Regions from separate parts of the Streptomyces sp. NPDC002680 genome, predicted to be linked through region 2. Evidence: predicted binding sites of a transcription regulator. Region 2 holds the regulator's gene; each other region holds the start of a gene.
What was found. Region 2 encodes HrcA, which represses chaperone genes, less so after heat shock. Its sites were predicted from a motif close to TTNGCACTCNGNNNNNCNGAGTGCNAA; they were not measured.
Positions count from the first base shown of each region.

Region 1: the regulator HrcA is predicted to act here: its motif matches at 2,836-2,862, upstream of groL (chaperonin GroEL).
Region 3: the regulator HrcA is predicted to act here: its motif matches at 7,788-7,814, upstream of groES (co-chaperone GroES).

Region 1 covers NZ_JBIAQP010000008.1:159,203-169,598, forward strand. Annotated here, with positions in the region: SAM riboswitch class I at 141-287, shown strand; gene thrC (threonine synthase) at 305-1,621, shown strand; gene ACFYXF_RS22045 (MoaD/ThiS family protein) at 1,720-1,995, shown strand; gene ACFYXF_RS22050 (cold-shock protein) at 2,450-2,656, shown strand; gene groL (chaperonin GroEL) at 2,990-4,612, shown strand; gene ACFYXF_RS22060 (hypothetical protein) at 4,882-5,457, shown strand; gene ACFYXF_RS22065 (NADH:flavin oxidoreductase) at 5,621-6,754, shown strand; gene ACFYXF_RS22070 (subtype B tannase) at 6,978-8,465, shown strand; gene ACFYXF_RS22075 (TetR/AcrR family transcriptional regulator) at 8,541-9,227, opposite strand; gene ACFYXF_RS22080 (NAD(P)H-binding protein) at 9,363-10,226, shown strand; gene ACFYXF_RS22085 (Uma2 family endonuclease) at 10,256-10,396, opposite strand, start outside.
Region 2 covers NZ_JBIAQP010000041.1:476-10,871, forward strand. Annotated here, with positions in the region: gene dnaJ (molecular chaperone DnaJ) at 1-782, opposite strand, end outside; gene hrcA (heat-inducible transcriptional repressor HrcA) at 783-1,799, opposite strand; gene ACFYXF_RS51480 (MBL fold metallo-hydrolase) at 2,027-2,767, shown strand; gene ACFYXF_RS51485 (DUF3097 domain-containing protein) at 2,814-3,623, shown strand; gene hemW (radical SAM family heme chaperone HemW) at 3,847-5,079, opposite strand; gene ACFYXF_RS51495 (SpoIIE family protein phosphatase) at 5,136-7,163, opposite strand; gene ACFYXF_RS51500 (HAMP domain-containing protein) at 7,265-10,396, shown strand, end outside.
Region 3 covers NZ_JBIAQP010000023.1:41,121-51,516, reverse strand. Annotated here, with positions in the region: gene ACFYXF_RS43635 (sigma-70 family RNA polymerase sigma factor) at 1-430, opposite strand, end outside; gene ACFYXF_RS43630 (response regulator transcription factor) at 687-1,298, opposite strand; gene ACFYXF_RS43625 (WhiB family transcriptional regulator) at 1,702-2,031, shown strand; gene ACFYXF_RS43620 (LysR family transcriptional regulator) at 2,079-2,978, opposite strand; gene ACFYXF_RS43615 (MOSC domain-containing protein) at 3,095-3,757, shown strand; gene ACFYXF_RS43610 (SDR family NAD(P)-dependent oxidoreductase) at 3,889-4,662, shown strand; gene ACFYXF_RS43605 (ester cyclase) at 4,756-5,463, shown strand; gene groL (chaperonin GroEL) at 5,565-7,187, opposite strand; gene groES (co-chaperone GroES) at 7,335-7,643, opposite strand; gene ACFYXF_RS43590 (polysaccharide deacetylase family protein) at 7,857-8,615, opposite strand; partial or broken gene ACFYXF_RS43585 (polysaccharide deacetylase family protein) at 8,612-8,815, opposite strand; gene ACFYXF_RS43580 (methyltransferase domain-containing protein) at 9,521-10,396, shown strand, end outside.

The DNA.
Region 1 (10,396 bases), on a different contig from region 2:
CTCATGGGAAGCGCGTGATTCGCATCTCGCGGTTCGGACGGCTCCCACCACCATCCAAGCCTTCGGTTACAGTCTTGAACAACGCGGATGACCATCGCATGTCCGAGGTCGTCGGTGTTCACAACCTCACAACTTCATACCGCTCATCCAGAGGGGCAGAGGGATACGGCCCGATGAAGCCCCGGCAACCCTCCAGCCGGTCTTGTCGCATGTCATGCGCGAGGCTGCCGGCTCGGGAAGGTGCCAAATCCGTCTCATGGCGAGATGCGCCATGAGGAAGATGAGGAGAAAGGGCCTCCCCTCCATGGCTGCGCAAACTGTAGCGAGCACCAGCACCACGACTTCTGCCTCCGGCGCCCCCGTCGATCTCGGTCCCGCCGCCGCGCTCTCCTGCCGCGAATGCGGCCACCGTGTCCCGCTCGGTCCGGTGTTCGCCTGCGAGGAGTGTTTCGGCCCGCTGGAGATCGCCTACGACTTCGCCGTCCATTCGGTGGCCGACACCGAAGAGCTCCGTAAGCGCATCGAAGCGGGACCCGCGAACATCTGGCGCTACGCGCCGCTGCTGCCCGTCCCCGCGGACGTGGCGACCAAGCCCAACATCAACCCCGGCTGGACCAAGCTCGTCCAGGCCGACAACCTGGCCCGCGAGCTGGGCGTCGACGCCGGCAAGCTGTTCGTGAAGGACGACTCCGGCAACCCGACGCACTCCTTCAAGGACCGGGTCGTCGCCCAGGCCATCGAGGCCGCCCGCGTCTTCGGCTTCACCACCCTCTCCTGCTCCTCCACGGGCAACCTGGCCGGCGCCGTCGGCGCCGCCGCCGCCCGCGCCGGCTTCCGCTCCTGCGTGTTCATCCCGCACGACCTGGAGCAGGGCAAGGTCGTCATGGCCGCGGTGTACGGCGGTGAGCTGGTCGGCATCGAGGGCAACTACGACGACGTGAACCGCTTCTGCTCCGAGCTGATCGGCGACCCGGCCGGCGAGGGCTGGGGCTTCGTCAACGTCAACCTGCGCCCGTACTACGCGGAGGGCAGCAAGACCCTGGCGTACGAGATCTGCGAGCAGCTCGGCTGGCGGCTGCCCGACCAGCTGGTGATCCCGATCGCCTCCGGGTCGCAGCTCACGAAGATCGACAAGGGGCTCCAGGAGCTGATCAAGCTCGGGCTCGTCGAGGACAGGCCGTACAAGATCTTCGGGGCGCAGGCGGAGGGGTGCTCGCCGGTGTCCGTGGCGTACAAGGCGGGGCATGACGTCGTACGGCCGCAGAAGCCCAACACGATCGCGAAGTCGCTTGCGATCGGGAATCCCGCGGACGGGCCGTACGTGCTGGATATCGCGCGGCGGACCGGTGGGGCTGTCGAGGACGTCAATGACGAGCAGGTCGTCGACGCGATTCGGTTGCTTGCGCGGACCGAGGGGATCTTCGCGGAGACCGCCGGTGGGGTGACTGTGGGTGTGGCGAAGAAGCTGATCGAGAATGGGTTGCTGGACCCGACCCTCACGACCGTCGTGCTCAACACCGGGGACGGGCTCAAGACGTTGGACGCTGTGGCCGACACCGGGCTCACCGCGACGATTCGGCCCAGTCTTGAGTCGTTCCGGGAAGCTGGGCTTGCTTCTTAAGAGGTAAGAGGTCGTTGTTCGTCTGCGGGCCTGTGGGGGCTGGTCGCGCAGTTCCCCGCGCCCCTTCAGGGCGCCCCACTGACCGGAGGTTGAAAGTCATGAGCGTTAGCGTCCGCATCCCCACCATCCTGCGCACGTACACCGGAGGCCAGGCCGAGGTGACGGCCGAAGGCGGGACCCTTGCCGAGGTCATCGCCGATCTGGAGGAGAAGCACACGGGGATCGCCGCCCGGGTGCTCGATGATCAGGGCAAGCTGCGGCGGTTCGTCAATGTGTACGTCAATGACGACGACGTCCGGTTCGAGCAGGGGCTGGAGACGGTGACGCCGGACGGTGCGGGTGTGTCGATCATTCCCGCTGTCGCGGGCGGCTGATCAAACCGCTTGATACCCGTCAGTAGTAACCGTCGGTAACTTTGATTACCGAGAGTTCATCGAATTGCCCCCTCCGTGAGAGAAGCGGAGGGGGCAATTCTGTATGGTTGAGCGGGGTACAGTTGGGGAAGCCCCACCACTTCGCTTGCCGCACGAGTGTTAATTCCTGCCGCGCACCCATTGAGAAGTAGCCAAAGTGTGCAGGCCTTTTGCGTTTTTTGCTCCCTTTGTGGGGCCCGACTTGCCCTGAATTCGCGTGAATTCTCCGCATATTCCATGACCTGGTGTGCCCGGATTTCTCGTCCGATTGACCTGTTGCAGAGGGCAGTTGGACAGATACATTCGGCCGCGGTCGACGCGTTCCGGCGCACACCCCCACCGGTTGGGGGGTGAGGTCTGACCCGGATCCGCGAAGTGCGGATCCGTGCAAGGGCCAGTAATAGGGGAGTTAGGCATGGCTCAGGGCACCGTCAAGTGGTTCAACGCGGAGAAGGGGTACGGCTTCATCGCGGTCGACGGTGGTGCGGATGTTTTCGTCCACTACAGCGCGATTCAGATGGACGGCTACCGCACCCTCGAGGAAGGTCAGCGGGTCGATTTCGAGATCTCGCAGGGCCAGAAGGGGCCGCAGGCGGACATGGTCCGTCTGGCGACCAGCTGAAGCACGCGCCGGCGCACCGCAGCGACGTTCTTCTTCCTTCATCGAAGGATTCGAAGGGCTCGTACCCCGTGGGACCTCACGGGGTACGGGCCCTTCGGCGTGCCTGGGCGTCCCCCTGTTCACCTGCGGATCTTCGAGAGCCGCTTGCACTCGACAGGGGCGAGTGCTAATCATTGGCGTTAGCACTCTGAAGGTGAGAGTGATAACGAAGGACCGGGTCGGTGAGGCCCGCAGGCCAGGTGGTGCAAGGAACCATCGGGGCAGGCTGGCCGTCCGTCGCGGGCGCCAACGCGGTCCGGAGCAATCCACCCCAGTCCGGGAGGACCACTTCACATGGCCAAGATCATCGCGTTCGACGAGGAGGCACGGCGCGGTCTCGAGCGCGGGATGAACCAGCTCGCCGACGCCGTCAAGGTCACCCTTGGCCCCAAGGGCCGCAACGTCGTCCTCGAGAAGAAGTGGGGCGCCCCCACGATCACCAACGATGGTGTTTCCATCGCCAAGGAGATCGAGCTTGAGGACCCGTACGAGAAGATCGGCGCCGAGCTGGTCAAGGAAGTCGCGAAGAAGACGGACGACGTAGCCGGCGACGGCACGACGACCGCGACCGTCCTGGCCCAGGCGCTGGTCAAGGAAGGTCTGCGCAACGTGGCCGCGGGTGCGAACCCGATGGCCCTGAAGCGCGGTATCGAGAAGGCCGTCGAGGCCGTCTCCGGTGCGCTGCTCGACCAGGCCAAGGAGGTCGAGACCAAGGAGCAGATCGCTTCGACCGCCTCCATCTCCGCCGCCGACACGCAGATCGGCGAGCTCATCGCCGAGGCGATGGACAAGGTCGGCAAGGAAGGCGTCATCACCGTCGAGGAGTCCCAGACCTTCGGTCTGGAGCTGGAACTCACCGAGGGCATGCGCTTCGACAAGGGCTACATCTCGGCGTACTTCGCGACCGACATGGAGCGCATGGAGGCGTCGCTCGAGGACCCCTACATCCTCATCGCCAACTCCAAGATCTCCTCGGTCAAGGACCTGCTTCCGCTCCTGGAGAAGGTCATGCAGTCGGGCAAGCCGCTGCTGATCATCGCCGAGGACGTGGAGGGCGAGGCCCTCTCGACCCTGGTCGTCAACAAGATCCGCGGGACCTTCAAGTCCGTCGCGGTCAAGGCCCCGGGCTTCGGCGACCGCCGCAAGGCGATGCTGAACGACATCGCGATCCTCACGGGTGGCGAGGTCATCTCCGAGGAGGTCGGTCTCAAGCTGGAGAACACCTCCCTGGACCTCCTGGGCCGGGCGCGCAAGGTCGTCATCACCAAGGACGAGACGACGATCGTCGACGGCGGCGGCTCCGCCGACCAGGTCGCCGGCCGGGTCAACCAGATCCGCGCCGAGATCGAGAACAGCGACTCGGACTACGACCGCGAGAAGCTCCAGGAGCGCCTGGCGAAGCTCGCGGGCGGCGTGGCCGTCATCAAGGCCGGTGCCGCGACCGAGGTCGAGCTCAAGGAGCGCAAGCACCGCATCGAGGACGCCGTTCGCAACGCGAAGGCGGCCGTCGAGGAGGGCATCGTCGCCGGTGGTGGCGTGGCTCTGCTGCAGGCCTCCTCGGTCTTCGAGAAGCTGGAGCTGACGGGTGACGAGGCGACCGGCGCGAACGCCGTGCGGCTCGCCCTGGAGGCCCCGCTCAAGCAGATCGCCGTCAACGGTGGCCTCGAGGGCGGCGTCATCGTCGAGAAGGTGCGCAACCTTCCCGTCGGCCACGGCCTCAACGCCGCGACCGGTGAGTACGTCGACATGATCGCCGAGGGCATCATCGACCCGGCGAAGGTGACGCGCTCCGCGCTGCAGAACGCGGCGTCCATCGCCGCGCTCTTCCTCACCACCGAGGCCGTCATCGCCGACAAGCCGGAGAAGGCCGCGGCCCCGGCCGGCGGCGGCATGCCGGGCGGTGACATGGACTTCTGATCCTTCAGGGGATCGGCAGTTCATCGCGTACGAGTTCGAGGGCGGTACCTCTCTTCAAGAGGGGTGCCGCCCTCGGGCGTTTGCGGGACCATTGACGGGTGCTGTTCGGGGGAACTGGCGGAAGACGCGGCGGTTGGTTTTCGGGGGGATCCAAGGGTCCTGGCCAACCGGGGCCGCCTCCCGAGCCCGCGCCCGAGACGTCCCTGCCGGAGCGGGCGCCGCTGAAGGGGCGAGGGGTTCATACGGCGTTCGTGGGGGCGGGGCTCGGGGTGGTCGGCGCGGTGCTTGCCTGGCTGGTCGTCGGATTGTTGGGGACGGCGGCCGGACCGATTGCGGGGGGCGGTTCCGATCCGTCGGTCATCGGGATCTCGCCCTTGCCCGATCAGACGTATGCGGATGTCGATCCGACGCCCGGGGATGCCGAACCAATTCCCTCGGCTTATCCGGCTCCACCGCCTGGAGCGGGATACATCTTCTACGAGGACTACGTGTCCTTGGACCCGTTGTCGCCGCTCGATCTCGACGAGGCTCCGCCGTGGACCGACGAGTCGGGAGACGTGGAAGTCGTCCTGGACGGCAACGGCACGTACGTCACGGGACCGTCGGCACAGGCTTTGGTGAAGGCGCCGTCCGGCGTGTACATCCCGTCGCCGGACGGGTGCGCCGAACTGCTCGCCGATGACGGTCAGAGGCGGTCCGCCGTTCCGGTGTTTCCGGACGACACCGTCTGTCTCCGGACCGACGAGGGGCGTATAGCCCGCCTGTTCGTCCAATACGTGCTTCCTGATGGCCGGGTGGAGGTCTGGGCGACCGTCTGGACCCCCGACGCCCCACCCACGGAGTGACCGCGCCCCGGAGGCAGTGGCCCGGATCACAGTGAGTCGTGCCCGGGTACCGGAATGAGCGGACGCTCAGCGGTAGTTGATGCGCATGCATGCACATGGGCCCAGCCCTGTGCGTCAACCGCACCTCCGCTTGCTTCCTGTCCCCCTCCCTAGGAGTCCCCACGTGACAGCCCCCGCCCCCGCCCACACCTCCCGCGCGGCCCAGATCCTCGCCCGGCCCCTCACGGTGAACGGGCTGACCGTGCCGAACCGGATCGTGATGGCGCCGATGACGCGCAGCTTCTCGCCGGGGGGTGTGCCCGGCGACGACGTGGCCTCGTACTACTCGCGTCGGGCCGGTGCGGGCGTCGGTCTGATCGTCACCGAGGGGACGTACGTCGGGCACGACTCCGCCGGGCAGAGCGACAGCATCCCCCGTTTCCACGGCGAGGAGCAGCTCGCGGGGTGGGCGAAGGTCGCCGAGGCCGTGCACGCGGCCGGCGGGAAGATCGTGCCGCAGCTGTGGCACATCGGCATGACCAGGGAGGCCGGGCAGCCCCCGTACGCCGACGCCCCGCCCGTCGGCCCGTCCGGGCTGCGCCTTGACGGCACCGTCGGTACCGGCGGCAAGGCGATGACGCAGGACGACCTGGACGACGTCATCGACGCGTTCGTCGAGGCCGCGGTGGCCGCCGAGCGCATCGGCTTCGACGGGGTCGAACTGCACGGCGCCCACGGCTACCTGATCGACCAGTTCCTGTGGGCCGGCACCAACCGCCGCACGGACGCGTACGGGGGTGACCCGGTCGCCCGTACGAAGTTCGCGGCGGAGATCGTGGCCGCCGTACGCGAGGCCGTGTCCGCGAGCTTCCCGATCATCTTCCGGTACTCCCAGTGGAAGGGCCCCATCTACGACGCCCGTATCGCCGGGACCCCCGAGGAGCTGGAGTCGATCCTGACCCCGCTCGCGGCGGCCGGCGTCGACGCCTTCCACGCGTCCACGCGCCGCTACTGGCTCCCGGAGTTCGACGGCTCCGACCTCAACCTGGCCGGCTGGACGAAGAAGCTCACCGGCAGGCCGACCGTCACCGTCGGCTCGGTCGGCCTCGACGGCGACTTCATGCGTGGCTTCGCGGGCGAGGGCGCGCCGCTCAAGAGCATCGACGACCTGCTGGACCGCCTGGAGAACGAGGAGTTCGACCTGGTCGCGGTCGGCCGCGCGCTGCTCCAGGACCCGGAGTGGGCGGCGAAGGTGCTGGAGGGCAGGACCGGTGAGCTGAAGGCGTACGACGCGTCGGCGCTGGGTTCGCTGAGCTGATCCAGGCCCGCCCGGCAGGGTGAACCGATCGCCCGCGGAGACGGTCCGATGCCGTCCGCAGGATTCCGCCAAAATTGCTGACAATTTTGTGGGCGATTGGTTCGCTTTGCTGGCCGCTTGTCGGCCACCCGCCTCCCCCTTCACCGGAGACACACAGAAAACCTTAAGAAACGGCTGTTGAACTGTGCGGCGTCCGAACGAGCCGCGAAGACAGGAGACAGCGATGAAGCGCAGGTCAGTGGTCATGGGACTCACGGCCGCGGCTGTTGCGATGCCCACGGTCGGATTCGCCTCCAGTGCCCGAACCGCGTCCCTGGTCTTCGACCCGGCCGCCCACACCGAGCAGACGGTCACCGTCACGGACACGACCGGTACCGCCCACGAGGTGGTCTACCGCTTCTACAAGGTCGCCTCCTACGTGGCGAACCCGGTCGACGCGACCTACCAGTCCCTGAACGTCTGCGAGCCGGTGCGGATCGACGGCGCGACGGTCGACGCGAGCGGGGCGCCGATCCTCCTGGCGAACGCAGTCGGCGGCTACATGCCGTCCTCGGTGTCGGCCAAGACCGGCATCACCGCCACCGGAATGGGCGGCACCACCACCCGCCAGGCGCTCGCGCTGGCCGCCGGGTACGTGGTCGTGGAACCGGGAGCGCGGGGCCGTACCCTCGTCGACGCGACGACGGGCGTCTACTACGGTGTTGCGCCGGCCGCGATCGTCGATCTCAAGGCCGCCGTACGGTACTTGAAGTCCAACAAGGGGCGGGTGCCCGGGAACGTGCACCGGATCTTCTCGTCGGGTGTCAGCGCGGGCGGGGCCCTGTCGTCACTCCTGGGCGCGTCCGGCGACAGCCCGCTGTACGAGCCGTATCTGGAGGCGATCGGGGCGGCCGACGCGAGCGACGCGATCTTCGGGACCGGGGCGTGGTGTCCGATCACGGACCTCGAACACGCGGACATGGCGTACGAGTGGTGCTGGGGGACGAACCCGCTGGGCAGCGGCGCGCTGGCGGACCGGACGCTGTCGGCCGAGCTGAGCACGGCGTACGGCGAACACGTGGCGTCGCTCGGCCTGCGGGCGAAGGGGTACGGCAGACTCACGGCCCGCAACCTCGACGACTACCTCCTCAAGACGTTCATGGAACCGTCGGCGACGAAGTACCTGACGGCCCTGTCGGACGAGGCCCGCGCGACCTACCTGGCCGCGAACCCGTTCATCAACTGGTCCGGCGGCAGGGCGAGCTTCACCTGGGCGGACTTCCTCACCCACGTGGGCGCGCGGAAGAAGAACGTGCCGTCCTTCGACACCTTCGACATGGCCAGCCCCGAGAACAACCTCTTCGGTACGGGAACCACCCGGGCCCGCCACTTCACCCTCTGGAGCCTCCGCCACGAGAACGGCGACAGCGCCCGCCTCGACGCGGACATCCCCGAGAAGCTCGCCCTGATGAACCCGATGCACCACCTCGCCGACAAGGCCAACGCCAAGCGCTCCAAGCACTGGTGGATCCGCCTCGGCACAAAGGACACGGACACGTCCCACACGGTCGCGGGCAATCTGCACGCGCGGCTGGAGCAGTTGGGGGACGACGTGGACACGTCGTACTACTGGGACGCGGGGCATGGGGCGGATCAGGATCCGGGGGATTTTGTGACGTGGATCGGTGAGGTGTCGGGTTACTCGAAGGGGCGGGGCGCCGGGGCGAGTTGAGGAAGCGGCTCAGTAGGTTCGACCGGTCCGTCGTCGGTCGGTCGGCCGCCCGCCCTGCTGATGCACGGTGCTGGATCAGCGTCGCAGCCATTCGTCGAGAAGCGCGGCCTCGGCTTTGCTGAGGCTGGGCAGTTCCGGCAGGAGGGTGCGGAAGGCCGCGACGACGGCCGCCGGGTCCTGGGTGGGGACGGCGGGCTCGTCCGTGAGGATGGCGCGGGCGATCGCGTCGAAGGCGGCGTCGGCCAGGTGCGGGTCGCTCTGCTCCGGTGGCAGGGTCAGCAGGGTGTGGACGGTTCCGATGCCCGCCGAGCGGATGAGGTTGACGGCGCGTTCCTCGCTCACTCGAAGCCGCCCGGCGGCGGCGATTCTGTGCACACGCTCGGCGAGGATCAGCACACCCTTGACCTGTGCCGGGGTGTCGCGTGCGCGGGCCGGGTCGAGCAACAGGCCGTAGACGTACGGGTTGGCCAGGCCAAAACTGATCTGCGTGTTCCAGCCGGCGCGGAGATCTTCCACAGGGTCGTCCGAGGGCGCGGTGGTCTGCTTGCTCGCCACATGTTCGGCGAAGAGACGCTCCGCGGCGGCGTCCAGCAGGTCGTCCTTGTCCTGGAAGAAGCGGTAGAGGGCGGGAGGCTGAAGCCCGGCCTCCTGGGCCACGCGGCGGGTGGTCACCGCGGCCGGCCCCTGGTCGCGCAGCAGGTCGGCCGCGGTCTTCAGGATGCGGTCCCGGGTGATGTCCCGCCGCTGCGTGGTCGATGCCATGGAGACGATGGTATCGCTGATACCACCAAGCCTTCCTCGGTCAATCTCTGGATGAGTGTACGTGGATGCATCCAACGGAAATATCAGTGTTACCGTTATTTCAATTCCGTTGGAAACAACCTCCTGGAGTCACCGATGCTGATCGTCACGGGAGCCACCGGCCACCTCGGGTCGCTGATCGTCAACCGTCTGCTCAAGCGGGTACCGGCCGACAGGATCGGCGTCAGTGTGCGCGACGTGAGCAAGGCGGCCGACCTTGCCGAGCGCGGCGTCCGGGTCCGAGCGGGAGACTTCACCGAACCCGACAGCCTGAAGCACGCCTTCGAGGATGCTGAGCGCGTCCTGGTCGTCTCCGCGGCCATTCGGGGCGACGGCGCGTCGGCCGCCAACAGGGCCGCCATCGACGCGGCACGGGAGGCGGGCGCCCGAGGCATCCTGTACACCAGCCACCAGGCCGCCTCTCCCGTGTCGCTCTTCCCGCCGCAGAAGGTCCACGCGGCCACCGAGGAGCACCTCAAGCGGCAAGGAGTCCCCTACACCGCTCTTCGCAACGGGTTCTACGCCTCCACCCTGGGCCACTACATCGGCGCGGCGCTGGAGACCGGCACGCTCGCCGTGCCGCAGGACGGCCCGGTGTCCTGGACGGCCCACGAGGACCTGGCGGAAGCCGCGGCCCTCGCCCTGGCCGAGGACGGCGCACTCGACGGGATCACGCCGCCGCTGACAGCGCCCCACACACTGGACTTCGCCGACGTCGCCGAAATCCTCAGCCGCATCACCGGCCGGACCATCACCCGGGTCGTCATGGACGACGACGAGTGGACATCGGCGGCGGTCGCCGGCGGGATGCCTCGGCCGGCTGCGGAGTTCTCCTTGACGATGTTCGCGGCATCGCGCAATGGCGAGTTCAACGCCACCGATCCCACCCTGGAAACCGTCATCGGTCACCCCGCGAAGACCGTCCACGAGGTCCTGGAGGCCGCCTTGCGCTCCCGGTGAACACTCCTGGTCAAGGTGCTGGCGGCGAGTCAGCCGGCGTAGTCCTTGAGTTTCTCGGTGTCGAGGGTGACGTTCACGGGGGCGGGGAGTTCGATCACGGCTCCGTACGGGTACGAAGGGTGCTGCTGGTAGGTCCCGTTCTTCGGCTCGCTGTACACGACCAGGGTGTC
Region 2 (10,396 bases):
CGCTGGAACTGCGAGTGCGGCAGCTCATGGATCTCGACGTACAGGTCACCGGCGGGACCACCACCGGGCCCCACCTCACCCTCACCGGCGAGCTGGATCCTCGTACCGTTGTCGACACCCGCAGGGATCTTCACGGTCAGCGTCCGCCGCGACCGCACCCGCCCGTCACCGGCGCACTCGGGACACGGCGTGGGAACGACGGTCCCGAACCCCTGGCACTGCGGACAGGGCCGCGAGGTCATGACCTGGCCCAGGAAGGACCGGGTCACCTGCGACACCTCACCGCGCCCGCGACACATGTCGCAGGTCTGCGCGGAGGTCCCAGGAGCCGCACCCTCACCGCTACAGGTACCGCACACCACGGCGGTATCGACCTGAATGTCCTTGGTGGTCCCGAAGGCGGCCTCGTCCAGCTCGATATCGAGCCGGATCATCGCGTCCTGACCGCGCCGCGTCCGCGACCTCGGCCCCCGCTGGGACGCCGTTCCGAAGAACGCGTCCATGATGTCCGAGAAGTTCCCGAAGCCACCGGCGCCGAAGCCGCCCGCGCCTCCGCCGCCCGCCTGGGACAGCGGATCACCGCCGAGGTCGTAGACCTGCTTCTTCTGCGGGTCCGACAACACCTCGTACGCGGCGTTGATCTCCTTGAACCGCTCCTGCGTCTTCGGATCGGGGTTGACGTCCGGGTGCAGCTCGCGGGCGAGCCTCCTGAACGCCTTCTTGATCTCGTCCTGGGACGCGTCGCGGCGCACGCCGAGTACGGCGTAGTAGTCCGTGGCCACTTACGACTCCGCCAGGATCTGTCCGACGTACCGTGCCACTGCGCGTACCGCTCCCATCGTTCCCGGGTAGTCCATGCGGGTCGGTCCGACCACGCCGAGCTTGGCGACTGCCTCGCCGCCCGAACCGTAGCCGACCGACACGACGGACGTGGAGTTGAGTCCCTCGTATTTGTTCTCGTGACCGATTCGTACGGTCATGCTCGAATCCCCGGCCTCACCAAGGAGTTTGAGAAGTACGACCTGTTCCTCCAGGGCTTCCAGGACCGGCCGGATAGTGAGGGGAAAGTCATGTCCGAAGCGGGTCAGATTGGCGGTTCCGCCGATCATCAGCCGCTCCTCGGCCTCCTCGACGAGCGTCTCCAGGAGGGTGGAGAGCACCGTCGCGACCGTGCCCCGGTCCTCCACCTCGAAGGCTTCCGGGAGGTCCTGCACGAGTTGTGGCACGTCCGCGAAGCGGCGGCCCGCGACCCGGCTGTTGAGCCGCGCGCGTAGATCCGCCAGAGAGGTCTCCCCGAAGGGCGCCGGGCAGTCGATCATCCGCTGCTCCACGCGGCCGGTGTCCGTGATCAGTACGAGCATCACGCGCGCGGGAGCGAGCGAGAGCAGCTCCACATGCCGCACGGTCGACCTGGTGAGCGACGGATACTGCACGACGGCGACCTGCCGCGTGAGCTGGGCGAGCAGCCGAACCGTCCGCCCGACGACATCGTCGAGATCGACGGCCCCGTCCAGGAAGTTCTGGATGGCACGCCGCTCGGGAGCGGTCATCGGCTTGACGCCGGCGAGCTTGTCGACGAAGAGCCGGTAGCCCTTCTCGGTCGGGATGCGCCCGGCACTGGTGTGCGGCTGGGCGATGAAACCCTCGTCCTCCAGCGCCGCCATGTCGTTGCGGACGGTCGCCGGGGAGACCCCGAGGTTGTGCCGCTCGGTGAGTGCCTTGGACCCGACCGGTTCCTCGGTGCCGACATAGTCCTGGACGATGGCGCGCAACACTTCGAGCCTGCGTTCACTGAGCATCGCGCACACCTCCAACTGCTGTCGTCCCCTGAGTGCCTGGGCCGTCCCTGGCACTCTTCGTGTGCGAGTGCCAGAGTTCCCCGGCCCAGTGTACGGCTGTCGGGTACGCCCCCGGCAAGGGCGGCCTGCGCCGATCTGCCGACGTGTACCGACCTGTCCTGCGATGTCGTGTCCGCGGCAACCCACTACGCCCGCCGGTTCCCCCTCTCTCCGGTTAGCGTCGCCGCATGAAGGTGACTTGGGAAGAGCCGGGGTGGCACGACCTGGGCTGGGAGCGCCTGGCGGCCGGGGTGGGCAGACGCCGGCTGCCGGTCTGGGACTGCACGGTGGGGCTGGTCGTCGGGGCGGGTGGGGCGCTGCTGATCGATGCGGGATCGAGCCTCGCGGAGGGCTCAGCCCTGCGCTTGGAGGCCCAGAAACTCGCCGGCCGCCGTGTGGACTTTCTCGCACTGACGCACGCCCACTTCGACCATGTTTTCGGAGCTGCGGTGTTCGCGGGTGCACATGTCATGGCGGCGGCAGGCGCCGGGGACGAATTCGAGAAAGTGGGGCGCGAGGCGTTGTGCGCGGACGCCGTACGCAACGGTCTGGACGCCCGTGCGGCGGAGGAGGCGGCGGACACCCTGGTGGTCCCGCACGAGGAGGTCGGGGGAACCCTGACGGTCGCCCTGCGCGACGGCCCCGAGGCACACCTGGTGAACGCCGGCCCCGGACACACCCGCGGCGACCTGGTGACCGTCGTACCGGGCGACCCGACCGTGGTCTTCTGCGGCGACCTGGTCGAGGAGTCGGGCGAACCCCAGGCGGGCCCCGACGCCGTACCGTCGCACTGGCCGGCGGCCCTGGACCGCCTCCTGGCCCTGGGCGGCGAGGACGCGCTGTACGTACCCGGTCACGGAGCGGTGGTGGACGCGGCGTTCGTACGGGCCCAACGGGACACGCTGGCAACCCGTTTCGGCGTGTCGTGAGGGCCGATGAACCGAGGGCGAGGGAGCTTCTCCTATCGTCATCCGAATGCGCCAGTACTCTCCGGACCTGACCCCACCGTGGAAGAAGCCCAAGCCGGTACCGCAGGTACCGGCGGACCCCGGCCTGGTGGTCGAGGAGCCGGGTACGGGCTTCTGCGGCGCGGTGATCCGCTGCGAGGCGGGCACGGTCACCCTGGAGGACCGCTTCGGCAAACACCGGGTGTTCCCGCTGGAGCCGCGGGGGTTCCTCCTGGAGGGGAGGGTGGTGACGCTGGTACGCCCGTCCGGCGCGGCATCGGCCACCGCGCCCTCCCGCACGGCCTCCGGTTCGGTCGCCGTCCCCGGTGCACGCGCGCGCGTGGCCCGTGCCGGGCGTATCTACGTCGAGGGCCGGCACGACGCGGAGCTCGTCGAGAAGGTGTGGGGCGACGATCTGCGCATCGAGGGCGTGGTCGTGGAGTACCTGGAGGGCGTGGACGATCTCCCCGCGATCGTGGCCGAATTCGACCCCGGCCCGGACGCTCGCCTGGGCATCCTGGTGGACCACCTGGTCCCGGGCAGCAAGGAGTCCCGTATCGCGGCGTCGGTGACCAGCGAGCACGCGCTGGTGGTGGGCCACCCCTACATCGACATCTGGGAGGCGGTGAAACCGTCGTCCCTGGGCATTGCGTCCTGGCCCCGGATCCCCCACGGCCAGGACTGGAAGACGGGCGTGTGCCGGGCCCTGGGCTGGCCGGAGAACACCGGGGCGGTGTGGCAGGCGATCCTGAAACGGGTGGGTTCGTACCGTGACCTGGAGCCGGAACTACTGGGCCGAGTGGAACACCTGATCGACTTCGTGACGGCACCGGAGTGAGCACCGGGGGACGGATTGTCTCGCCCCCGCCGCCCCTACCCGTTCCCATCCCTGGGGGCTACGCCCCCAGACCCCCTTTGTCCTCAAACGCCGGACGGGCTGGTTTGTCAGCCCGTCCGGCGTTTGAGGACGAGGCCGTTCAGGCCGATAAGCGGGGGTCTGGGGGCGGCAGCCCCCAGAAGGATGGGAACGGGTAGGGGCGGCGGGGGCGAAAAAAGAACCCTCAGTCCACCAGATCCCGCACCACCGCATCCGCCAGCAACCGCCCCCGCAACGTAAGCACAGCCCGCCCACCCTCGTACGGACCCGCCTCAAGCAACCCCTCCCCCAGAGCCCGCCGAGCCGCCGCAAGCCCGTCCTCCCGCAGGAGGGACAGCGGAACCCCCTCCCGCAACCTCAGCTCCAGCAACACCCGCTCCACCCGCCGATCCTCCTCCGACAAGACCTCACGCCCCGCCCCCGGCGACCGCCCCACCGCCAACGCCCCCGCATACGCCCCCGGATGCTTCACGTTCCACCACCGCACGCCCCCCACATGGCTGTGCGCCCCAGGCCCCGCCCCCCACCAGTCGGCCCCCCGCCAGTACAACTCGTTGTGAAGGCAACGAGCGGCCACCGAAGTCGCCCAGTTCGACACCTCGTACCAGTCAAAACCGGCCGCCCCCAACACCTCATCGGCGATCAGATACCGATCCGCGTGGACGTCGTCGTCGGTCATCGGCACCTCGCCCCGCCGAATACGCCGAGCCAGCTGCGTCCCTTCCTCCACGATCAGGGCGTACGCGCTGACGTGATCCGGCCCAGCCCCCAGCACCGCGTCCAGCGACGCCCGCCAGTCGTCATCGCTCTCACCAGGCGTGCCGTAGATCAGATCAAGGTTCACATGCTCGAACCCCACGGCCCGCGCCTCCGCGACACACGCCTCCGGACGCCCCGGCGTGTGCGTACGGTCCAGCACCTTCAGCACATGCTGCTTCGCACTCTGCATCCCGAACGAGATCCGGTTGAAACCCCCCTCACGCAGAGTGGCCAGATACCGCTCGTCCACGGACTCCGGATTGGCCTCAGTCGTCACCTCGGCATCATCCGCGAGGCCGAACTCGTCACGGATCGCCCCCAGCATCCGTACAAGATCGTCGGCGGCCAGCAGCGTGGGCGTACCGCCCCCGACGAACACCGTACGAACCGGCCGCGGATCGTCGCCCAGCACCTTCCGCGCCAGCCGCACCTCGTCGATCAGGGTGTCCGCGTAGTTGTCACGGGACGCCAGAACACCGCCCGTGCCGCGCAGCTCGGTCGCCGTGTAGGTGTTGAAGTCGCAGTAGCCGCAGCGGGTCGCGCAGTACGGAACGTGGAGATAGAACCCGAGGGGCCGGTCCGCGGCTCCGGCGAGCGCGGAGGCGGGCAGGGAGCCGTCGTCGGGGACGGGATCACCGTCGGGAAGTGCGGAGGGCATGCCTTCCATTGTCCAGCACCGGCGGGACAACCCCCGCCCAATGCCCACCCAGCTCGCTACGTCTGCAGCACCAGCAACGCCAGATCGTCCTCCGGCGGCTTCTCCCCGAACTCGTGCACGAGCCGCCGGATACGCTCCGCGATCAGCTGCGCACTCAGCCCGGCGCAGCCCGCGAGGGCGCTCGCCAGCCCGTCGCCGTCGTCGAACTGGCGGGGCCCGCAGCGCCGCTCGGTGACCCCGTCGGTCACGCACAGCAGACTGTCACCGGGCCGCAGCTCGAAGCTCTCACTCGTGTACGTCTCGTCCTCGACGACCCCGAGCAGCGTCTGCGGTTCGGCGACCGTTCGGACCTCGCCGCCCGCCCGGAGCACCAGCGGCAGTGGATGCCCGGCCGAGGCGAGGGTGCAGCGCACGCCTCCGTCGAAGGGGACGAGTTCGCCGTACAGGAGGGAGAGGAAACGGGTCTGCGGCCCCTCACCGGGCCGTACCGCGGCCGGGACGACGGCCGAACCCGCCGAGAGCACGGCCGGTACCGCCGACCGCCCCTCCGCCGCGACCAGCGCCCGAGCCGCCGCGTCCGCCGTCTCCGTCGCGTCGTCGAGCAGCAGCTGGTTGAGCCGGTCGAGCACGTCCCCGACCCGATACCCCTCCCGGGCGAGCAGCCGCAGCCACGGCCGCGCCAGCCCGATCACCACGGCCGCCTCCGGCCCCTTGCCCTGGACGTCGCCGACGGCGAAGCACCAGCGGCCGTCGCCTGCCGGGAACAGGTCGTAGAAGTCGCCGCTGGGCCCGCCCTTGTCGCAGGGCTCGTAGACGAGAGCACTGCTCACGCCAGGGATCTCGGCCACCGCGCCGGGCAGCAGGCCGCGCTGGAGGATACGGCTGATGGTGGCCTGGCGGGCGTACTGGCGGGCGGCGCCGATGGCGAGCGCGACCCGGCGGCTGAGATCCTCGACCAGGCCAGTGACCTCGTCGGGGAAGCGGATCATCCCGGCCCGCCCGATGACCAGCGTGCCGAGCGGCCGGCCGCCCGCGACCAGCCGGTAGGCGAGCGCGGCACCGGTCTCCCCGCACCCGCCGAGCGCCTCGCCGGGCCAGGGCACGGGGACCGGTCCGGTCCTGGTGGTGTCGGGCGTACGCGGCGGGTCCTTCTCCAGGGCGCGGCGCAGCTCCTCGATACGGTCCTCGCTGCTGTGCCAGACCCGAGCGAGCCGCGGCCCACCGCCCCCGCCACTCCCGTCACCCCAGCTCACGCTGCTGCCGCTGCCGCGCCCCATCGACTCGTCCTCCAGCCACACCGCGCACCAGTCGGCGAGGCGCGGCACGAGGAGCTGTCCGGTGAGCGCGGCGACGAGGTCCTCGTCGAGCTGTCCGGCGAGCAGGTCGGAGGCCTCGGCGAGGAAGGAGAGAGCGCCGTGATTCAGCCACTCCTGGTCACGGGCGCCGCGCTGCGGCTCGGGGGCGAGGATCTCGGCGTCCCGTAACCCGTGCCCGAGGGCGTGCGGACCGGCGTACGCCTCGATGTCGTCGTCGTGCGTCACGCCCTCAGCGGGGAGCCGCGCCCAGACGGTCTTGGTGCCGGTGCGATAGGTCACGCCCCAGGCCTCGGAGAGTACGGAGACGAGGCGCAGGCCACGCCCGTACTCCGGTATGTCGTACGGGAGTTCCGCACCGCCGTCCCGGGGCGCGCGGGAGGGATGGTGGTCGGACACCTCGACGACGAGCGCGACGCCGGCCCCCTCCGCCCCCTCTTCCTGCTCCCCCTCCTCCGGTGCCTCCAGGCGGCACGCCAGCTCCACGTCCGTCCCCGCGTGGACGACGGCGTTGGTGACGAGTTCGCTGACGACCACCATGGCGTCGTCCGTGAGCCGGTCCGGCAGTGACTCGGCGCCGGGCAGGCCGAGTCGGGCCCATTCGGCGAGGGCGGCGCGTACGAGGCCACGGGCGGCGCCGGGCGCGAGGGGGCCGCCGCCGAGCGTGGCGTGGGTGACCGTGCGCCGGTCCGCACCCCGGCGCGCGGGCGCGCCGGACGCACGGGACGGCGCGCGGGACACGGTCTCCCGTTGCGTCGGAATGGCCCCCATCGACAGCTCCCGAGCAGTTCGGACGAATGCACCTCGGTGGACGCGGACAGAGTGACAGACTGGCCACGCCCATAAGCGCCGAGTTACCGAAGTGGGCCGCCATGAGTGAGAACAGTGCTACGCAAGTGCTCGAAGACGGACAGATTCCGGCATCTGATCAGATTTGGGCATCCGATCTGCGTCCGCTGCTCGCCGCGATGACGGCGGCCCGTGACGGGAACTTCGCGAAGGTGCCGGAGACCGGCCACGGTCTGGTGGCGGAACTCAGCTCCGCGTTCAACCAGATCATGGACCGCAATCTGCACTTCAACTCCGAGGTTCAGCGCGTACGTCGGGACCTGGTCCGGCACGGTCGCCTCGACGAGCGGCTCTCCGCGAGCCCCGGCCAGGGCCACTGGACGTCCCGCGTCAACGACGTGAACGGCCTGCTGGACGCCCTCGTGGCTCCCGCGGCGAACGCGACGCGCGTCCTGGACGCGGTGGCCGGCGGCGATCTGACCCAGCGGGTCGATCTGCACGACGGGAACCGGCAGTTGCGCGGGGATCTGCGTCGGCTGGGCCGGGCCGTGAACAAGATGGTCGACCAGTTGTCGTTGTTCACGGGCGAGGTGACGCGGGTCGCGCGCGAGGTCGGTACGGAGGGGCGGCTCGGCGGACGTGCCAAGGTGCAGGGTCTGTCGGGCAGTTGGCGGGATGTGACCGAGGCGGTCAACACGATGGCGTCCCGGCTGACCGCCCAGGTCCGTGACATCGCCCTGGTGACCACGGCGGTGGCCCGGGGCGATCTGACCCGCACGGTGACGGTCGAGGCGACCGGCGAACTCCTCGAACTGAAGCTGACCGTCAACACGATGGTCGACCAGCTCTCCGCGTTCGCCGACGAGGTGACGCGGGTCGCCCGCGAGGTGGGCACGGAGGGCCAGTTGGGCGGCCGGGCGCAGGTGAGGGGCGTGTCGGGCGTCTGGAAGGACCTGACCGACAACGTCAACTTCATGGCCTCGAACCTGACTTCACAGGTACGGAACATCGCCCAGGTGACGACGGCCGTGGCGAACGGCGACCTGAGCCAGAAGATCACGGTCGACGCGCAGGGCGAGATCCTGGAACTCAAGTCGACCATCAACACCATGGTCGACCAGCTCTCCGCGTTCGCCGACGAGGTGACGCGCGTGGCCCGAGAGGTCGGCACGGAGGGCAACCTCGGTGGACGCGCCCAGGTGCGAGGCGTGTCGGGCGTCTGGAAGGACCTCACCGACAACGTCAACTTCATGGCGGACAACCTGACTTCACAGGTCCGCAACATCGCGCTCGTCTCCACGGCTGTGGCCCAGGGCGATCTCGGCAAGAAGATCACGGTGGAGGCGAAGGGCGAGATCCTCGAACTGAAGTCGACGATCAACACGATGGTCGACCAGCTCTCCGCCTTCGCCGACGAGGTCACCCGAGTCGCCCGCGAGGTCGGCACGGAGGGCAACCTCGGCGGCCAGGCCCAGGTGCGAGGCGTATCGGGAGTCTGGAAAGACCTGACCGACAACGTCAACTTCATGGCCCTGAACCTGACTTCACAGGTGCGGAACATCGCCCAGGTCACGACAGCCGTCGCGAACGGCGACCTGTCGAAGAAGATCACGGTCGACGCCCGAGGCGAGATCCTCGAACTGAAGGACACCGTCAACACGATGGTGGAGCAACTGCGCGCCTTCGCCGACGAGGTGACACGCGTGGCTCGCGAGGTCGGCACCGACGGCCGACTGGGCGGCCGGGCCCAGGTGTTGGGCGTGTCGGGCGTCTGGCGTGACCTGACCGACAACGTCAACTACATGGCGGACAACCTGACTTCACAGGTCAGGAACATCGCCCAGGTGGCGACGGCGGTGGCGCAGGGCGACCTCTCGAAGAAGATCGACGTGGACGCGCGGGGCGAGATCCTCGAACTGAAGACGACGATCAACACGATGGTGGACACCCTCTCCTCCTTCTCCTCGGAGGTCACCCGCGTGGCCCGCGAGGTGGGCATCGACGGCCAACTCGGCGGCCAGGCAAGGGTCGAGGGCGTCTACGGCACCTGGAAGCGCCTCACGACGAACGTGAACGAACTCGCCCTGAACCTCACCACCCAGGTCCGCGCGATCGCCGAGGTCGCCTCGGCGGTGGCCCAGGGAGACATGTCCCGTTCCATCTCGGTGGAGACGCGCGGCGAGGTCGCCGAGCTGAAGGACAACATCAACCTGATGGTGGCCAACCTCCGCGAGACGACCCGCGCGAAGGACTGGCTGGAGTCGAACCTGGCCCGCCTGGCCGCCCTGATGCAGGGCCACCGGGACCTGATGGAGGTCGCCGACCTGATCCTGCGTGAACTGACCCCGCTGGTGAACGCGCAGTACGGGGCGTTCTTCCTGGCCGACCCGGACGAGGACAGCGCCAGCCTGAGCGCGCCGATCCCGGCCAAGGGCCTGGCGTTCATCGCCGGATACGGCTCGGCGCAGGGCGCGACGGTCGACACGGGCGGGATGCCGGTGCACGGCCTCGTCCGCCAGGCGGCGCGCGAGAAGAAGCGGATCCTGGTGGAGGAGGCCCCGCCGGACTACATCAAGATCAACAGCGGGTTGGGAGAAGCGGCCCCGGCCAGCGTCGTCATCATCCCGATCCTCTTCGAGGACAAGCTGCTCGGCGTGATCGAGCTCGCCTCGTTCTCCCGTTTCTCCGACGTCCACCTGGCGTTCTTCGACCAGTTCGTGAACACGATCGGCGTCGCGATCAACACGATCATCGCCAACTCCCGTACGGAGTCCCTGCTCGGCGAGTCCCAGCGCCTCGCCATGCAGCTCCAGGAACGCTCGGACGAACTCCAGAAGCAGCAGGCGGAGTTGCAGCGCTCGAACGCCGAACTGGAGGAGAAGGCGGCCTTGTTGGCGACATCGTCCCAGTACAAATCAGAGTTCCTGGCGAACATGTCGCACGAACTCCGCACCCCCCTCAACTCGCTCCTCATCCTGGCCCGCCTGCTCTCCGACAACCCGGACGGCCATCTCACCGACCAGGAGGTCCAGTTCGCGACGACGATCCACCGCTCGGGCTCGGATCTCCTCCAGCTCATCAACGACATCCTCGACCTGTCTAAGATCGAGGCCGGCCGAATGGACGTACGCCCGAAGAAGCTGCCGCTGATCAAGCTCCTGGACTACGTCCACGCGACCTTCCGCCCGCTCACCCTGGACCGGGGGCTGTCGTTC
Region 3 (10,396 bases), on a different contig from region 2:
CCAGGAGTTTCTTGGCCCATTCGGCGTCGCTGCTCAGCAACGCGCGCTCCTCGGGGCCGAGGGAGTCGTCGGGGCGTTCCGGCATCTCGTCCGAGGGGACTGCCGTCGAACCCGGGTGACGCATCGCGGCACGCTGGAGGTCGGCGACCTTGTGCGCGGCGATGGCGAAGACGAACGCCTCGAACGGGCGTCCTGTGTCGCGATAGCGCGGCAGCGCGAGGAGGACGGCGACGCAGACCTCCTGCGCCAGGTCCTCCACGAAGTGCCGCGCGTCGCCCGGCAGTCGGGACAGCCGGGTGCGGCAGTAGCGCAGCGCGAGGGGGTGGACATGGGCGAGCAGGTCGTGCGTCGCCTGCTCGTCCCCGTCGACGGCGCGGTGGACGAGACCACCAATCACCCCATGGGCATAAGCCGCCTCGTCGTCGCGCATCGGACCATGGTGCCTTGGCGCCGCTCTCTCCGTGGCACCGCGTCCGTTGTTGTGCACCGAAGCGTTATGAGCAGGTGCGCCGGAACTCATATCCTGCGCCCTCCCCTTCCGCTCGACCGACTCGTCCCCGAGGAACTCCACACCTCAAGGATGCGGCATCCGCGGCGAAACGAGCAGCGGGCGTCCGGCGGGCTGTTTTGCCACCCCCGCCCACCTTGCGGTAGGCGGGGACTTCTTCACCCCCGCTGAGGCCCACTTATCGGACCAGACCCCACCGGAAACCGAGCGCCACCGCGTGCGCGCGGTCCGAGGCGCCGAGCTTCTTGAAAAGGCGCCTGGCGTGCGTCTTCACCGTGTCCTCGGAGAGGAACAGCTCGCGTCCGATCTCCGCGTTCGACCGGCCGTGGCTCATGCCCTCCAGGACCTGGATCTCGCGCGCGGTGAGCGTGGGCGCGGCGCCCATCTCGGCCGAGCGCAGCCGGCGCGGCGCGAGCCGCCACGTCGGGTCGGCCAGCGCCTGCGTCACCGTGGCCCGCAGTTCGGCGCGCGAGGCGTCCTTGTGCAGATAGCCGCGGGCACCGGCGGCGACGGCGAGCGCCACGCCGTCCAGGTCCTCGGCGACGGTGAGCATGATGATGCGTGCTCCGGGGTCCGCGGACAGCAGCCGCCGGACCGTCTCGACGCCGCCCAGACCGGGCATGCGTACGTCCATCAGAATCAGGTCCGAACGGTCGGCACCCCAGCGGCGGAGGACTTCCTCGCCGTTGGCCGCCGTGGTCACGCGCTCGACACCGGGCACGGTCGCGACCGCGCGGCGGAGCGCCTCTCGGGCAAGCGGGGAGTCGTCGCAGACGAGGACGGATGTCATGGCCGCCCTCCGCAGCTGATGCGCGTCACCTTGAGCCTCCAGGCTGGTACTAATCGTCACCTGTGCGGTTGACGCTCGACCGATTTTCCCGGCAGTGGGTACTGCCGCCCGTCCGAGCGCTTGTTCCTCCAACCGCCTCCGCACTCTCAACGATGGTCACTCGAAAGAGTTACGGGGCTGTGTGTCGTCTTCGGCACTCTACGTGAGGGCGTGGACACGGTGCAGACATGCACAACAGACCCTCAACGTTTCATCACAACCTATGCCCCATTCAGACTGTTTTCTTCCCATTTGTTGGTGTCTGAGGCTAGATTCGCAATGAGTCATATTTTCATCTCCTTAGATCGTAGTTGTACGGTCAGAGGCACAACCTCAGCCCAGAACGGCAACAAGGGGACACGTAATGGCAGATTTCTCCCGCCTTCCCGGTCCGAACGCGGACCTCTGGGACTGGCAGCTCCTCGCGGCCTGCCGCGGGGTCGACAGCTCGCTCTTCTTCCACCCGGAGGGAGAGCGCGGTGCGGCACGGAGCGCTCGTGAGAACTCGGCCAAGGAGGTCTGCATGAGATGCCCGGTCCGCGCGCAGTGCGCGGCGCACGCGCTGGCGGTGCGCGAGCCGTACGGCGTGTGGGGCGGATTGACCGAGGACGAACGCGAAGAGCTGATGGGGCGCGCCCGCAACCGACTGGTGGCAGCGTCGGCCGGTGGCGGGGACCTCGGCTCGAACAACTGAAGGAACGTTTCTTCCGAGGCCAGGGGCCAGCTCGGTCCCGCCTCACCTCAAGCCCGCGTCGCCGCCCGCGCCAGCTCGTCCAGCGTCGCCGCCACCGCCGGCACCTTCGCCAGGTCGGACAGGGTCAGCGCGACGATCTCCCGCCGTACCGCCGGTTCCAGCGCCACCGCACGCGCACCCCGCGGCCGTACGGAGTCGATGGCGAGCTGGGGCAGAACGGCCACGCCCAGGCCCGCGCCGACCAGGCCGACCACCGCCGGGTAGTCGTCGGTCGCGAAGTCGATGCGCGGGGTGAAGCCGGCGCTCTCGCACGCCTCGACCAGCTGACCCCGGCAGCGCGGGCAGCCGGCGATCCACGGTTCGGCGGCGAGTTCGCCGAGGGCGACCGACTCGGCACGGGACAGCCGGTGCCCTTCGGGTACGAGGCCGACGAGCCGGTCGGTGAGCAGCGGGCGGACCACCAGGTCGTCCCACTCACCGGCGCCCGCCGCGCCCTCGTACCGGAAGGCGAGGGCCACGTCGCAGTCGCCCTCGCGCAGCAGTTCGACGGAGTGCGGGGGTTCGGCCTCCTCCAGGGAGACCCGGGTGCCGGGGTGGGCGGCGCGCAGGGCGGCGAGGGCCGTCGGTACGAGGGTGGAGCTGCCGCTGGGGAAGGAGACCAGCCGGACCCGCCCGGCGCGCAGTCCGGCGATCGCGGCGACCTCCTCCTCCGCCGCCGTGAGGCCCGAGAGGATGCCGGCCGCGTGTCGCACCAGGGCCTCGCCCGCCTGGGTCAGGCGCATCTCGCGGCCGTTGCGGACGAGCAGCGGGGTGCCGACCGAGGCTTCCAGGGCCTTCATCTGCTGGCTCACGGCGGGCTGGGTGCAGCCCAGTTCACGGCCCGCCGCCGAGAAGGAGCCGGTGGTGGCCACGGCGCGCAGGACACGGAGGTGACGGGCTTCGATCATTTTTCGATCATAAGTGATTCTTGGGTATGAGGGTGAATAATGCGTCGACGCTTTGGGCAAGTCTGATTTAGCGTGGGGTCATGGATGTCGGGGCGGATACGGGGGCGAGTGCCGTGATGAAGGTGTTGTCGGTGAACGTGGGTCGTGCGCAGTCCGTGCCGTACACGGACCATCCGCAGGGCACCGGTATCGACAAGCGGCCGGTGGACGGGCCGGTGCGGGTGGCGGCGCCCGGGCTCAAGGGGATCGGCGGCAGCGGTCTGGCCGGGGACACCATCTGCTCGAAGGAGCACCACGGCGGCGACGAACAGGCGGTGTACGCGGTCGCGCGCGAGGACCTGGACGACTGGGAGCGCGAGCTGGGCCGCCCGCTGCGCGACGGGATGTTCGGCGAGAACCTCACCACGCGGGGCCTCGACGTGTCCGGCGCGCTGATCGGCGAGCGCTGGCGGATCGGGTCCGAGGTGGTCCTTGAGGTCACCAGTGGGCGTATCCCCTGTGTGACCTTCCAGGGCCATCTGGGTGAGAAACGGTGGGTGAAACGGTTCACGGAGCGGGGTGCGCCGGGCGCCTATCTGCGGGTGATCGAGCCGGGTGCGATACGGGCGGGCGACCAGGTCGAGATCGTGCACCGGCCGGAGCACGAGGTGACGGTCGCCCTGTACTTCCGGGCGCTGACGACCGAGCGGGCCCTGATGCCCCGGCTGCTCACGGCCGGTGCGGCGCTGCATTCGGAGGCGGCGGCACGGGCTCACGAATATGTGAAGAAGTACGGCTGACGCGCGGGCGCGGCACGGCTGCTGACTAGGGATTACGCCGGAGGTCCGGGCGGGGACTTCACGATCTGGAGGGAGCGTGCAGGGGGCGGACGGAAAGGGACGCGAAGAGCCCGGGTCACTAATCTTGCGCCATGACAACGGCTCTGATTACGGGATCGACCGCGGGAATCGGCGCCGCGTTCGCGCGGCGGCTGGCGGCCGACGGCCACAACCTCGTCCTGGTGGCGCGCGACGCCAAACGGCTCGGCGAGCAGGCGACCGAACTGCACGACCGGCACGGCATCGAGGCGGAGGTGCTGAGCGCCGATCTCGCGACGGACGCCGGCATCGAGGCGGTGGCCGCGCGTCTCGGCGACCGCAGGAACCCCGTCGACCTGCTGGTCAACAACGCCGGCTTCGGCAACAAGGGCCGCTATCTCGACGTGTCGATGGCGGACGAGCTGAGGATGCTGAAGGTGCACTGCGAGGCGGTGCTGCGGCTGACGAGCGCGGCGGCCGAGGCGATGCGGGAGCGCGGGCGCGGGGGTGTCGTCAATGTGGCGTCCGTCGCCGCCTTCGTGCCGCGCGGTACGTACGGGGCGTCGAAGGCGTGGGTCGTGCAGTTCACGCAGGGGGCGGCGAAGGACCTGGCGGGGAGCGGGGTGCGGCTGATGGCGCTGGCGCCCGGTTTCGTGCGTACGGAGTTCCATGAACGGGCCGGGATGGGGACGGACAACATCCCGAACTGGATGTGGCTGGACGCGGACAAGCTGGTCGCGGCGGCGCTCGCCGATCTGGCCCGGGGCAAGTCGCTGTCGATCCCGGATCCGCGTTACAAGGCGCTGATGGGCGTGGTGAAGGTGACGCCCCGCGCGCTGCTGGGCGGGATCTCGTCGAAGACGGGGCGCAAGTACGGGCCTCAGTGACGCACCTGCGGTTCTGCGTGACAGAGGTGTCGCCGTCGCTCCGGTGGGAGTATGGAGAGAGGTACCGGACCCAGGGGGGCCGGAGGCGGCGCCATGACATTCGTACAGCTGATCGATTGCAAGACCAGTCGGTTCGACGAGATGAACCAGCTGATGGACAACTGGGTCGAGCAGACCAAGGGGAAGCGGACCGCGACGCACACGCTGATCGGCAAGGATCTCTCGGACTCGACGCACTTCGTCGAGATCGTGGAGTTCCCGTCGTACGAGGAGGCGATGCGGAACTCGAACCTTCCCGAGACCGACCGGATCTTCCGCGAGATGGTCGCCCTGTGCGACGAGATGCCGACGTTCACCGATCTGGACGTCGTACGGGACGAGCAGTTGTGCGCGGACACCGCGCGGCGGTTCTTCGAGGTGATCGCCACCCGGGGTGAACTGCCCCCGCTCAACGACCTGTTCGTGGAGAACTACCACGATCACGATCCGTCCAACGAGCAGGACAACCTCGGGCTGGACGCGGCCCGGCGCGAGATGCAGATGTGGCGCGCGTCGTTCGACTTCGCGTTCACCGTCGAGGATCAGATCGCCCAGGGCGACCGGGTCTGCACGCGCTGGACATGGAACGGGACCCAGCGGGGCGAGTTCCTGGGGATCCCCAACAGCGGGAAGAATGCCTCGATGACCGGCACGACCGTCTTCCGCTTCGACCCCGACGGGAAGATCGTCGAGGGCTGGTGGCAGTACGACCGGCTGGGGCTGATGGGGCAGTTGGGGGCGCTGGAGGGCTTGGAGCAGTAGGACGTACGGGGGCATCGGACCGCCCGCGAAGGGAGAAACCCCCCGTTCCGGCCAGGAACGGGGGGTTTCTTCGTCTGCCAGTGTTCTGGCCGGTGCCTCGACTAGTGCGAGTGGCCGTGGCCGTGGCCCGCAGCCGGCTCTTCCTCTTCCTTCTTCTCGACGACCAGGGTCTCGGTCGTGAGGAGGAGGGAGGCGATCGAGGCCGCGTTCTCCAGGGCGGAGCGGGTGACCTTGACCGGGTCGATGACGCCCTGCTTGACCAGGTCGCCGTACTCGCCGGTGGCGGCGTTGAAGCCCTGGCCCTTGTCGAGCTCGGCGACCTTGGAGGTGATGACGTAACCCTCCAGGCCGGCGTTCTCGGCGATCCAGCGCAGCGGCTCGACGGCGGCCTTGCGGACGACCGCGACACCCGTCGCCTCGTCGCCGGTCTTGCCGAGGTTGCCCTCGAGGATCTTCACGGCGTGGACGAGCGCGGAGCCACCGCCGGAGACGATGCCCTCCTCGACCGCGGCGCGGGTCGCCGAGATGGCGTCCTCGAGACGGTGCTTCTTCTCCTTCAGCTCCACCTCGGTGGCGGCGCCGACCTTGATCACGCACACGCCGCCGGCCAGCTTCGCGAGGCGCTCCTGGAGCTTCTCGCGGTCCCAGTCGGAGTCCGTGTTCTCGATCTCGGCCTTGATCTGGTTGACCCGGCCGGCCACGGCGCCGGTGTCGCCACCGCCGTCGACGATGACCGTGTCGTCCTTCGAGATGGTGACGCGGCGGGCGGTGCCCAGTACGTCGATGCCGACCTGGTCGAGCTTGAGGCCGACCTCCTCGGCGATGACCTCGGCGCCGGTGAGCGCGGCCATGTCGCCGAGCATCGCCTTGCGGCGGTCACCGAAGCCGGGGGCCTTGACGGCGACCGCGTTGAAGGTGCCGCGGATCTTGTTCACGACCAGGGTCGACAGGGCTTCGCCCTCGACGTCCTCGGCGATGATCAGCAGCGGCTTGGAGGAGTTGGTCTGGATGACCTTCTCAAGCAGCGGCAGCAGGTCCTGGATGGAGGAGATCTTGCCCTGGTGGATCAGGATGTACGGGTCGTCGAGGACGGCCTCCATACGCTCCTGGTCGGACACCATGTACGGGGACAGGTAGCCCTTGTCGAAGGCCATGCCCTCGGTGAAGTCCAGCTCCAGACCGAAGGTGTTGGACTCCTCGACGGTGATGACACCGTCCTTGCCGACCTTGTCCATCGCCTCGGCGATGAGCTCGCCGACCTGCGTGTCCTGCGCGGAGAGCGCGGCCACGGCGGCGATGTCGGACTTCTCCTCGATCGGGCGGGCGGTCTCGAGGAGCTCCTCGGACACGGCCTTGACCGCCGCGTCGATGCCCTTCTTCAGGGCGGCCGGGGAGGCGCCGGCGGCGACGTTCTTCAGGCCCTCGCGGACGAGCGCCTGGGCCAGCACGGTGGCGGTGGTCGTACCGTCACCCGCGATGTCGTTGGTCTTGGTCGCCACCTCCTTCACCAGCTGGGCACCGAGGTTCTCGTACGGGTCGTCCAGCTCGACCTCACGCGCGATGGTGACACCGTCGTTGGTGATGGTGGGAGCACCGAACTTCTTGTCGATGACGACGTTGCGGCCCTTGGGGCCGATCGTCACCTTGACCGTGTCGGCAAGCTTGTTGACGCCGCGCTCAAGGGCGCGACGGGCGTCCTCGTCGAACTTCAGGATCTTCGCCATGGGAGCGGTTCAGCCCTCTCGGAAAATTGGGAGAACGAACTGCGCCCCCGGCACCCGGCTGTTGAGGTCGCGGGGGCCAGGGGCGTAGTTCACACTGCAATGCTGGTGATGCAGGCAATACCGGTGGTGCCGGTAAAACCGGGTGAATTACTTCTCTACGATCGCGAGCACGTCGCGAGCGGAGAGGACGAGGTACTCCTCGCCGTTGTACTTCACTTCGGTGCCGCCGTACTTGCTGTACAGCACGATGTCGCCGGTCTTGACGTCGAGCGGCAGGCGCTCGCCGTTCTCGAAGCGGCCCGGGCCCACGGCCAGGACGACGCCCTCCTGGGGCTTCTCCTTGGCGGTGTCCGGGATGACCAGGCCAGAGGCCGTGGTCTGCTCGGCGTCGAGCGGCTGGACCACAATGCGGTCCTCGAGCGGCTTGATGGCAACCTTGGAGCTGGTGGTCGTCACGATCCGACCTCCCCCTTCGGAGATCTCACGGGGTTAACTGTCTGAGGTGGCGACCAGGTGGATCCGTCGTCGCGGGTGCCGGACCTGCCCGTCGCTGTTGGCACTCTCCAGGGGGGAGTGCCAGACCTGAGACTATGACCGCGATTAGCACTCGGTCAAGCGGACTGCTAATTCCCTGCGTCGCGGTGCGCCGGAACGGCGACGCGGGCAGCCCTACAGATAGTCCTCCAGGCGGGCCACGCTCAGCCCCTTCTCCTGCACCTCCCTGAGCAGCCTCAGTGTCCGTTCGACCTGGGGTGGGCCCACCAGGACGATGGCGCCCGGGCGGAGGCTCGCCCCCTTGGTCCAGAGGACCAGCGCCGATACGCCGCAGTCCGCCGCCGCTCTCAGGGTCGTCGTGTCGTACGTGCCGTAGGGCGGGCGGAAGAGTCGGGGGCGGATGCCGAAGCGTTCGCGGAGTTTGTCCTGCTGGCCGCAGATCTCGGCGCGCTGGCCGGCGTACGGCAGGCCCCGCAGGGACTGGTGGTCCAGGGTGTGGTTCTGGACGTCGGCGCCGACCTCGCGCAGGCGGGCGAAGTGGGCGTAGCCCGGGCCCACGACGCTGTCCGTGAGGAACATGCTGACCGGGAGGCGCAGTTCGCGGACCAGGTCGACGAACCGGGGGTCGCGTTCGGCGCCGTCGTCGTAGGTGAGGAAGACGACCTTGTCGTGGGTCGGGATGTGGTCGACGACCGGGGGGAGGCCCGAGCCCGCCGTGCGGGGACGGGCCCTCGGGTGCGCGGGCGGGGGTGGGGGCAACGGGGCGGGCAGGCCCCAGCGACGGTAGGCGTGGGGGGCGTCGGGCGCGGAGTCGGCGGGTGCCGCCTTCTCGACCGGGCGTTCGATGGGGGCCGCGGGCCGGGCGCAGGCGGTGGCCGTCGTCGCCAGGAGTGCGGCGGCGAGTGCGGCCGCGGCCAGGGCGCGCGCGGTCACAGGTAGTCCTCCAGGCGGGCCACCGCGTACCCCTTGGCGGTGACGAGCTTCATGAAGCGGCGGACCATGTCGGGCATCGTGCCCTTCCAGTCGCCCTCGCCCCGGAAGTGGCTGAGGACGATGTCGCCGGGGTGGATGTCCCGGTCCCACTCGCGGTAGTCCCAGTGGTCGGCGAAGACCTCCTCGTTCCAGAGGGGTGGCATCTTCCTTGCGGAGGAGCGCGAACAAGGTCCTTTTAGCTCGATCGTGTGATCGTCGACTTCCAGGCTTGCGGTGTCTTGGGCCGTCCGGGTTAGCGTGGCTGTGCGATCTGGGACACGAGGTGCGGTGCCAGCGTGCGGGGCCCCTGCTCCACCAGAGGATGGTTCAGGGCCTCCCCGTCGCCTTTGGCCGTACCCACTTGGCCAGGTCGTGAGGGAACCGGCCTCCCGGGCCCGGACCACGCACAAGATGCGTGTCGCCGCCCCGGGGTCGAGTACGCCGGGGACCAGTCCGCCCAAGACCGTTCGGGGCGCGCGGCTGAACAGGCTCACCCCTGCTCGGTCCACAGGAACGGTACGTGCTTCACGCCGCACGCCGTGGCGCGCAAGCTGTCCTCGCCGTAGTTGCCGTAGGGCGGGAGGCGGGGGTGCGGTCAGGCCCCAGCGCTTGGCCGTGGCCGTGCGGGCCGCTTGTGCCCGGCCGAGTTTTCGGGCGTATGCGTCCAGGGCGCGGGCCGGGGGTGCGTGGAGGCGGAGTTCCTGGCCGGGGGCGGGGCGGGCGTTCTTCGGCGGGGCGGCGCCTTCCGCGCAGGCGGAGGCGAGGGTGGCTGCGGCGAGGGCGAGCATTCCGGCACGGGCCATTGACCTGTTTTTGTATGTTTGTCCTACTGTTCGCATGGTGCCGGATCTTCCCAGGGCGTGGCCATGGAGTACGGCCGACACCGCCGCCGGAAGCACGCCGTCCACCGGCTGGCCCACAATGAGGCGGTGAACGACCTCGCCACTCCCCTCTCCGCCTTCACCGCCCTGCTCACCCCGGCGGGCCGTGCCCTCCTCGACGAGGTGCGCGGTACCGAGCCGGCCCGTGAACTGGCCGTCGCCACCCGGCTGCGCCGCGCGCATCCCGCCGAGCTGGTCTCGGCGGCGCTCGGGCAGGAACGGCTGCGGCAGCGGGCGGTGGCGAAGTTCGGGGCCGAGGACGCCGGGCGGATGTTCTTCACGCCCAACGGGGTCGAGCAGTCGACTCGGGCGAGCGTGGCCGCGTACCGGGCGGGGCGGTTCAGGGAGTTGGGCGTGACCTCGGTCGCCGACCTGTGCTGCGGGATCGGGGGCGACGCGATCGCGCTCGCCCGGGCGGGTGTTCGTGTGCTCGCCGTGGACCGGGATCCGCTCACCGTCGCCGTCGCGCGCGCGAACGCCGAGGCGTTGGGGATCGGGGAGCTGGTGGAGGTGCGGGAGGCGGATGTCGCCGAGGTCGACGTCTCCGCCTACGACGCCTTGTTCGTCGATCCGGGGCGGCGTGGTGGGCGTGGGCGGATCTTTGATCCCGAGGCCTACTCGCCGCCGCTGTCGTGGGCCGTCGGGGCGGCCCGGAAGGCTCCGCTGGCCGCGCTGAAGATCGCTCCCGGGGTGCCGCACGAGGCGATTCCCGGTGAGGCGGGGGCCGAGTGGATCTCGGACGGCGGGGATGTGAAGGAGGCGGTGCTGTGGTTCGGGGCGGGGCCGGGGGGTGGGTCTGTGCGGGCAACTCTGCTGCCGGGGCCGCGTGTTCTGGTGGGGCGGGGGTTGCCTGATCCTGAA